Regions from separate parts of the Streptomyces sp. NPDC016640 genome, predicted to be linked through region 2. Evidence: riboswitches for the same ligand, from Rfam matches in the RefSeq annotation. Region 2 holds a riboswitch; the other holds the start of a gene.
The links. A riboswitch is a leader RNA that binds a small molecule or an ion and turns the genes downstream of it on or off. The one in region 2 is predicted to bind cobalamin.

Region 1: it holds a riboswitch for cobalamin, as region 2 does, so the genes downstream of both, ACF07S_RS29680 (cobalamin biosynthesis protein) here and ACF07S_RS21325 ((2Fe-2S) ferredoxin domain-containing protein) in region 2, are expected to answer to the same signal.

What each region holds. Positions count from the first base shown of each region.
Region 1 is NZ_JBIBRG010000018.1:58,527-63,161, reverse strand. It holds gene cobN (cobaltochelatase subunit CobN) at 1-293, opposite strand, end outside; gene ACF07S_RS29685 (cobyric acid synthase) at 290-1,801, opposite strand; gene ACF07S_RS29680 (cobalamin biosynthesis protein) at 1,798-2,739, opposite strand; cobalamin riboswitch at 2,858-2,999, opposite strand; gene ACF07S_RS29675 (hypothetical protein) at 3,159-3,380, opposite strand; gene ACF07S_RS29670 (anion permease) at 3,412-4,635, opposite strand, start outside.
Region 2 is NZ_JBIBRG010000010.1:66,459-71,093, reverse strand. It holds gene ACF07S_RS21340 (gluconokinase) at 1-225, shown strand, start outside; gene ACF07S_RS21335 (DUF4383 domain-containing protein) at 551-1,003, shown strand; gene ACF07S_RS21330 (rhomboid family intramembrane serine protease) at 1,177-1,749, opposite strand; cobalamin riboswitch at 2,283-2,409, shown strand; gene ACF07S_RS21325 ((2Fe-2S) ferredoxin domain-containing protein) at 2,472-2,876, shown strand; gene ACF07S_RS21320 (SDR family NAD(P)-dependent oxidoreductase) at 3,281-4,084, opposite strand; gene ACF07S_RS21315 (hypothetical protein) at 4,595-4,635, opposite strand, start outside.

The DNA.
Region 1 (4,635 bases), on a different contig from region 2:
ACGACACCGGCCGGAACCGTCGACTCGGCCATCAGTTCCGCGTCCGGCACGGCCTCACCGCCGAGCAGCACGGTCGGGACCCCGGACGCCTTCAGCGCGGCGAGTCCGTCCTCCCAGGCCCGCTTGCCGCCGAGCAGACGTACGACGGCGAGGTCCGCGCCGTCGAGCAGCGCGGGCAGTTCGTCCGCGACGTCCACGCGGGTGGGGTTGCCGATCCGGTAGGAGGCACCGGTGGCGGCACGGGCCGCCAGCAGATCGGTGTCGGCGGTCGACAACAACAACACAGTGCTCATACGGGCGCTCCCGGTGGAATGAAAGGCAGTCCTTGCGGCGCGCCCGACTCGATGAGCCGCCACAGCGCGTCGGTGTCCGCGTGCTGTTCGATCAGGTCGCCGAGCCGGTCGAGCTGCTCCTCGCGCAGCGCGGCGAACGAGGTGCCGGGGGCCGGCACGAAGCGGCGCCCCGCGGCGGCGGCCACCTCGCGCAGGAAGGCCCGCCGGAATCCGTCCGACTCCAGCGAGCCGTGCCAGTGCGTGCCCCAGGTCTGGCCGACCCGGCAGCCGTCCAGGAAGGGCTCTCCCCCGAGGACCTCGGCGAGGCCGTGATGGATCTCGTACCCCTCGACCCGTTCCCCGAGGGCTTCGCCCTCCGGCCGGGTGAGGGTCTTCTCGCGGGCGAACCGCACCCGCACGGGCAGCAGTCCGAGCCCGTCGACCCGTCCCCGCCGGCTCTCCACGTCGTCCTCGATCCGCTCGCCGAGGATCTGGAAGCCGCCGCAGATCCCGAGCACGGGCCGGCCCTCGGCCGCCCGCCGCAGCAGCGCGTCCGCGAGTCCGCGCTCCCGCAGCCACTCCAGGGCGCGCACGGTCCCGCGGGTCCCCGGCACGACCACCAGGTCGGCGTCGGACAGTTCCTCGGGCCGGTCCACGAACCGCACCACGACACCCGGTTCGGCGGCGAGCGCGTCCACATCCGTGAAGTTGGACATCAGCGGCACCGCGCACACGGCGACCCGCAGCACGTCCTCGCCGACCGGCGCGGCCACCACGGACTCCCGTACGGCACCGCGCAGCGACACGCGGAGTCCGTCCTCCTCGTCGATGCCGAGGCCGTGCCGGAAGGGCAGCACGCCGTACGTCCGCCGTCCGGTCAGGCCGTGCAGCATCTCCAGGCCCGGCTCCAGCAGCGACACGTCACCCCGGAACTTGTTCACCAGGAACCCGGCGACCAGTTCCTGGTCCTGCCGGGACAGCAGGGCGACGGTACCGAAGAACGACGCGAAGACGCCGCCCCGGTCGATGTCACCGACGACGAGCACGGGGAGCCCGGCGTTCCTGGCGATGCCCATGTTCACGATGTCCGTCCGCCGCAGGTTGATCTCGGCCGGGCTGCCGGCCCCCTCACAGATCACCGCGTCATACGTGCCCCGCAATTGCTCCAGGCACTCCAACACCGTTGCCAGCAAATGCTGTTGGCGTCCTCCGTGGTAGCCGCGCGCGCTCATCTCGCCGACCGGTCTGCCCATCAGGACGACCTGGCTGGACTGCTCGCCGCCCGGTTTGAGCAGCACCGGGTTCATCAGCGCGGCCGGCTCCACCCGGCAGGCCTGGGCCTGCATGGCCTGGGCCCGCCCGATCTCGGCGCCCTCCCGGGTCACGAAGGAGTTCAGCGACATGTTCTGCGCCTTGAACGGCGCGACCCTGACCCCCTGCCGCACCAGCCACCGGCAGATCCCGGCGGTCACCACGCTCTTGCCGGCGTCCGAGGTGGTCCCGGCGACGAGCAGACCTCCACCGCTCATGAGGTACGTCCCTTCACGACGAGCCGCGCGACGGCCCCGGCCCCGAGCGCGAGCCAGCCGACCCGCCGCGAGAGCCGTACCGCCCGGTCGATGTCGGCCACGGCCACGGCACGGCCGCCGCCGTTGAGCACGGGCCGGTGCTCGACCCGCCCGCCGTAGGAGAGCGTGCCGCCGAGCCGCACGCCGAGGGCGCCCGCGAAGGACGCCTCCACGGGCCCGGCGTTGGGGCTCGGGTGCTTCGCCGCGTCCGCGCGCCACGCCCGTACGGCGCCCCGCGGGTCGGGCCCGCAGAGCGCGGCGAGTACGGCGGTCAGCCGTGCCCCGGGCCAGCCGGCGACGTCGTCGAGGCGGGCGGAGGCCCAGCCGTAGCGGCGGTAGCGGGGGGACTTGTGGCCGACCATCGCGTCCAGCGTGTTGACGGCGCGGAACCCGAGCAGCCCCGGCACCCCGGTGACGGCGCCCCACACCAGGGCACCCACCACGGCGTCGGAGGTGTTCTCGGCGACGGACTCGACCACCGCGCGGGCGATCCCGTCGGCGTCCAGGGCCTGCGGATCCCGGCCGCACAGGTGCGGCAGCCGCGCCCGGGCGGCCTCGACGTCCCCGGCCTCCAGGGCCCGCCCGACGGCCCGCGCCTCACGGGCCAGCGAGGTGCCGCCGACGACGGCCCAGGTGGCGGCACCGGTCAGGGCGACGGAGGCGGCGGGGGAGGAGCGTACGCAGCGGGCGGCGAGGCCCCCCAGCGCGACGGCCCCGCCGACGCACACGGCGGTGTGCACGGCGCCCCGGCCCCGGTCGTCCCGCCACAGCACCCGCTCCACGGCGGCCGCGGCCCGCCCGAACGCGGCGACCGGATGCCCGCGGCGGGGATCGCCGAGGAGCAGGTCGCCGAGGAGGCCGGCGGCGGCGCCGTACGCGAAGACGCGATCGGCACCCATGGGTTCAGCCGGCCGGGCGTCCGCCGGGAACGGCCCCGGGACGGGACGGGGCTCGGCTGGTCGACCTCAACAGGCTGCCGCGCATGGCGATGGGTCCTCACTCAGGGTGTCCGCGCCCTGATTCGACGAGACCGGCGGTGAGAGTTCCTGGCTCCCGGGGTGGTGACCCCGGTGACAGTGGCGGGACCGCGCCGGACTCGCACCGGCTTCCTCTCCTGCCGCCGTAATGGCTGAGGCAGTCCACCACGGCCCCGGAAGAGCCGTCAACCTGGCGTTGACCTGCGAGGCTGAAGTGTGCCGAGGCCCACAGGAGGTTCCGGTGGGTGAACCGCGTGTGCCGGGTTCGTGCGCACGAGCGGGCGGTGCGGGGCCGGGGCTCCCGCACCGCCCGCTCGGACGGTGACGATCCGTGACGAGGATCAGGCCACGATCAGGTAGATGCCGTAGGCCACCGCCGCCGCGCACGCCGCGAAGCAGGCGTAGGCGCCGGTGACCGCCAGGGTGGCGGACCGGCCCTCGGCGGCGGCCCGCTCCTGGCGGGACAGGCCGTTGATGCCCAGGGTGAACAGGGCCACCAGGACCACGGTGGCCACGAGGCTGACGCCGAAGACGGAGCCGAGGGCCGCCCAGTCGATCTTCATGGTGCTCTTCTTCCTTCGTGCCGGGACGCGGTCAGACGGCGGTCCTGGCCGGCGGGGCGGCCGGGTCGGTGGACGAGGGGGCCGGGATGGTGGCGGCGAGCTCCTCCGGCACGGTGCCGACCGGGGGCGGGGTCACCGCGGCGATGGCCTGGGTCACCACGCCGGGCTGCTCCTCGCCGGGGACGCCGTGGTCGTTGACGTTGGTGTGGTCGACGACCTCGCGCCGGGACAGCTTCCAGATCGCCGCGCTGGAGGCGATCAGGAAGACGGCCACGAGGGCGGTGCCCCAGGAGCCGAAGCCGCAGACCCACTCGGCGACCGCCGCGACCAGGGCCGCCGCCGGCAGCGTCAGGCCCCAGGCGACGAACATCCGGGTGGCCGTCGACCAGCGGACCACGCCGCCCTTGCGGCCCAGGCCCGCGCCCATCACGGAGCCGGAGACGGAGTGCGTGGTGGACAGCGAGAAGCCGAGGTGCGAGGAGGCCAGGATGACCGTCGCGGCGCTGGTCTGGGCGGCGAAGCCCTGCTGCGGCCGGAGGTCGGTCAGGCCCTTGCCCATGGTACGGATGATGCGCCAGCCGCCGAGGTAGGTGCCGAGCGCGATGGCGACGCCCGCGGAGAGGATGACCCACAGGGGCGGGTCGGAGTCGGGGGCGAGGGTGCCGCCGGCGACCAGGGCGAGGGTGATGATGCCCATCGTCTTCTGGGCGTCGTTGGTGCCGTGGGCCAGCGAGACCAGGCCGGCGGAGGCGATCTGCCCGGCGCGGTAGCCCTTCTCGGAGGCCTTGCCGTCGGCCTTCCTGCCCAGGCGGTAGGTGAGGCGGGTGGCGATCATCGCGGCGAGGCCGGCCACCAGCGGGGCGGCGATCGCGGGGATCAGGACCTTGGTGACGAGGACGTCGCCGTGCACCGCGCCGAACCCGGCGGAGGCGACGGTGGCGCCGATCAGCCCGCCCATCAGGGCGTGCGAGGAACTGGACGGCAGACCGACCAGCCAGGTCAGGAGATTCCAGAGGATCGCGCCGACCAGTGCGGCGAAGATGACCTCGGGACGGATGCCGGCCTCGTCGACGAGGCCCTTGGAGATCGTGTTGGCGACCTCCACCGAGAGGAAGGCGCCCACGAGGTTCAGCACGGCGGACATGGCCACCGCGACCTTGGGCTTGAGCGCACCGGTCGAAATGGTCGTCGCCATCGCGTTCGCGGTGTCGTGGAAACCGTTCGTGAAATCGAACGCGAGTGCGGTTACCACCAC
Region 2 (4,635 bases):
TCCGCCGCACCGAGCGTCTTCTTCCTCCACCTCGACGGCTCGCCCGAGCTGATCGCCGCACGGATCACCGCGCGACAGGGCCACTTCATGCCGCCCGGCCTGCTCCGCACGCAGTTCGCCGACTTCGAGCCACTGGGCGACGACGAAGCGGGCTCGGCCATCCCGGTCGACGGTACGCCGCAGGAGACGGCGGCCCTCGCCCGTGCCGCCGTCACCTCGTCCTGAGCCGTTCGCGCCGCGGTCCGTCGCCGGGTGGCGGGGCCCGGGGCGGCGGCCGTGCAACGGCGTGGCCCTCACCACCCGGCCGGCCCAGGACGCCGCAGCGGATTCCTGCCGGCACGGGGACGGAGAAGGACGACCCCGCGCGCCTGCTGCTCCCTGCCGGAACCCCGGACTCACCCCCGCCGGGAGAGGGAACCGGTCGGGAGGCCTCGGACCGGGCAGCGCGCTGAGCGGTGGCAGAAGAGGTGAGCTGGCGGTAAAGAGGTAACCAACGGATTCATCGTGCGCGGCTCCGGCCGCCCGTACCGCCGGAAGAGGCATCACGATCATGTCCACCCATCACGCCACCCCCACGGCCGGCCGGACCAGGGTCCAGCAGGCCGCGCTCGCCGTCGGAACAGTGTTCCTCCTGGTGGGCGTTCTCGGGTTCATCCCCGGTGTCACGACCGACTACGACACCATGAAGTTCGCCGAGCACCACTCCGAGGCCAAGCTCCTGGGGATTTTCCAGGTATCGATCCTGCACAACATCGTCCACCTGCTGTTCGGCGTCGCCGGAATCGCCATGGCCCGCGCGGCCTCCACTGCCCGCACGTTCCTCATCGGCGGTGGCGTGATCTACCTGATCCTGTGGATCTACGGGCTGATCATCGACCACGACAGCGCGGCGAACTTCGTTCCGGTCAACACGGCCGACAACTGGCTGCACTTCTTCCTGGGCATCGGCATGATCGCCCTGGGCGTCCTGCTCACCCGTCGCACCCCGTCGGCCACCCGCTGATCCCCTGCCACCCACGCCGTGGACGCTCCGCCTCCACGGCGTGCACTCCGGCACGGACCTCCCGCGGGCAGCCGAACCGGAAGCCGGACCGGAGGCACCCACCGACCGCCGGCGACTGTGCGCACGGACAGGCCGTCCCACGTGTCGCGTCCGCCGCAGCCTCCCCGCGCCGGTCAGTTTCGCCAGGTCCCCGGGGCGCGCGCACCGCCGCGGTCGTTCCCGCGGTCGTCGCGCGGCCGCCGGAACACGAAGGCCGCGGTCACCCCGCCCAGCAGTCCGAACAGGTGCCCCTGCCAGCTGATCCCGGCAGCCGTCGGCAGGACGCCCCACAGGAGTGACCCGTAGACCGCGGCGACGAGAACGCCCACGACGATGTCGCCGGCGCGGCGATTCACGAAGCCGCGCACCAGCAGATAGCCGAAGAGCCCGAAGACGACACCGGACGCACCCCCGGTCGTGGAGTGTGCGGGCGCCGTCAGCCACAATCCCAGGCCGCCGGCGAGGACGATCACCGTGACGACGGCGAGGAACCGGCGCATGCCGGAGAGCGCGGCGAGGAATCCGAGAACCAGCAGCGGCACGCTGTTCGCGGCGAGGTGGTCGAAGCCGAAGTGGACGAAGGCGGCGGGCACGACGTCCCGCAGTTCGCCCACCTGGCGCGGGCTGACGCCGAAGGTGTCCAGGGCATGGCCGCTCACCGCGTCGACGGCCTCGAGCACCCAGAGCAGAGCTACCCAGCCGGCCATCACAAGACCGGCCTTCCCGGCCCGCCCACGGCGCGACCGGGGCGCGGGGCGCGGGGCGTCGTACGCGCCGTACGAAGGGCCGGGGCCGTACTGCGATCCGTACATCATGAGACGTCCTGTCTCTCCTCGTGTACTGCTCAACGCGGGGAGAGAAGGCCCGGTTCCCGTTCGCGGGCGGCTCGGCCGGGGCATCCGCGGGCCGAGGACCGCCGGGCAGGCCGTCCCGGGCCGGTCCGCTGCTCGCCCCGTACCCGATTCGGTTCCGGGATGCTCCCGGCAAGCCGCGGGAGAGGCCGGCTACGGCACGCAGGACGACGCGACCGAGCGCCTGACGCAGACCCGCGGCCGGGCGCCGTCCTGCTGCAACCGCCCGCGACGGCCCCGCAGGCACCGGAGACGGGACGACGGTCAGGTCCCGGCGGGGAACCCGCTCCTGGGTCTCCCCGCTGGCTCACGGCCGGGTGAGGACAGGGGGCACCGTGGTGCCGGCGCGCCCGCGATGGGAGGATGGCCGGCGACAAGGGCGACGGCGGAACGAGGAAGCCGGTGTGAATCCGGCGCGGTCCCGCCACTGTGATCGGCGAGCGGATCCCGACACGGCCACGGCCCCCAGCGGGCGGGAAGGCCGGGACGAGCATCGACCCGAGAGCCAGGAGACTCACGCGGTCGCCTCCTCGACGGACCACCGGGGCGGATCTCCCCGGAGAGAGGAGCGGCGCGCCATGCCCGCGACGCCTGCCGGAGCGACGAGCGACGACCCGATCGGGGAAACGGCGGCCGGTCCGGTGCCGTGCCGGATCGTCGTGTGCCGGGACTGCTGCTGCGGCAGTCCCAAAGTCACCGGCGTCGACCACACGGCCCAGACCGAGCGCCTGCGCGAGGTGGCGCCGGTACGCGTCTCCGACTGCCTCGACGTCTGCGACCAGGCCAACGTCATCGTCGTACGGCCCTCCGCCGAGGGCCGTGCCGCCGGCGGACGGCCGGTGTGGCTGGGACTGGTCAACGACCCGGACGCGACCGAGGACATCGCCGCCTGGGTGCGTGCCGGAGGCCCCGGCGTCGCGCCCCGGCCGGAGATCCTGGACCTGTACGCCTTCACACCGAAGAAGCGTCGCACGGCGTCCTGAGCCGCTGCCGCGCCGGCCGGGCGAACGCACTGCCTTCCGCGTCCTGCGGGCGCCGGTCAGCCGACTCGTCGCGCCCTGCCCCCCGCCGGCCGGCGCCCCGGCGGGGGCGCCGGGCCCTCGGCGCACGCACCCACCCCGCTCCCGCGAGTGCAGGGATCCGGGAGCCGAGCCGGCTCCTCCGCACACCCCCGCCATCACCTCCCGGAGCCGTCCGTGGGTGGCGCTGTCGCCTGACGACAGCCGGTTCCCCGAAGCCGCCGCGCGCCGGCGAGCCGTCGGCCCCGTCCCGGGCACCGGCCGCGCACCGCCGTGTCCGGCCGCCCCTCCTTCCTCACCTGACCGGTTCCGGCTGTCCCGCCCCGGAACCGCCGGGAGGCGGTCGTCCGCCGTGCGGGCGGGCCGGGTCAGCTCCCGCCCCGGCGGGCCGCCGTGCGGATCGCCAGTTCGGCCTCTGCCAGACCGTCGATCAGGGCCGGGTCCTCGAGTCCCGGTACACACACCACCTCGCCGGTGCCCAGCGCGGCCAGTGACGCGTCGACGACTTGGTCCACGGGCATGCCGCCGTCCTCGTGCACGGACCGGTCCCGTCCCGGGACGGGCTTGTCACCACGCGACCGGTGGAACTCGGTGGCGGTCAGCCCCGGGCACAGCACCTGGATCCGCAGCGGTGTGCCGGCCAGTTCGGCGGCGAGGGTGCGGGTGAAGGTGACCACGTAGCCCTTGGTGCCGCCGTACACGGCGCGTTCGGGCAGCGGGTGCGGCGGCAGCGCGCCCGCGAAGGCCAGCTGCGAGGCCACGTTGACCACGGTGCCGTGCCCGCGTTCCAGCATGGCCGGGACCGCGGCCCGCGTGAGTGCGGTGACGGCGAGGACGTTGACGCCGAGAACCCTTGCCATGAGTTCCGGTTCGAGACCGGGGAACGGGCCGTAGCCGTTGATCCCCGCGTTGTTGAGGAGGAACCCGACGTCGTCGTCCGCCGCGCGCCGCGCCACCCGTACCAGGTCGTCGGGCTCGTACAGGTCGGCCACGAGGGTCTCCACCATGGTGCCCGCCGTCTCGCGCAGTCGCTGCGCGAGGTCGTCGAGCCGCTGCGCCCTTCTGGCCACGAGAACGGTGTCCCATCCCTGGGAGGCCAGTCGTCCGGCGTAGGCCGCTCCGATGCCGGAGGAGGCTCCCGTCACCAGGGCCGTGCCACCTCGTGTGCTCACTGGGACGTCGCCTTTCGCGCGAGCGGTCGGCGAATGCCGTGATCGGTGACAGGCACCCGGGCAAACGCCACGTATCTGCATGAACCCGCTTTGAAGCGGCTGTCGGGATGACGGGATACCGCCTGTCACCGCCTCTACGAGGAGGCGGTGACGCGTGCGGGCGGTCCCGCGAGCACACGCCGACGCCAAGAGGGCCGGGTGAGCCGATCCGCACGGCAGCAGCCGCCCCGGACCGTCCGGCCACCCGTGCGCCCGGACGGCCGTCGAGGAACATCCGGCGTGTGCGGGCAACCACCGCCCGACCTGCCGCGTCTTCGTCGCCCGCACCCTGCTCCCTTGACCTCCCGGGGAGCCGGAGTGCGGTCGAGCGCCCGCGAAAGGACCTGGTGCCCGCTGTGCACCGGTTTCCTGGCCGGGAGGATCTGCGGTCCCACACGGGTGGGGAACGGACCGGTGCCCGTGTGTACGGGCTGCCGGGGACCGGGACCGGACCCGGAAGGACGTGCGCGGCTATGCGCTGTCCGTGAGGGCCTCGTAACCGCGCGCACGGG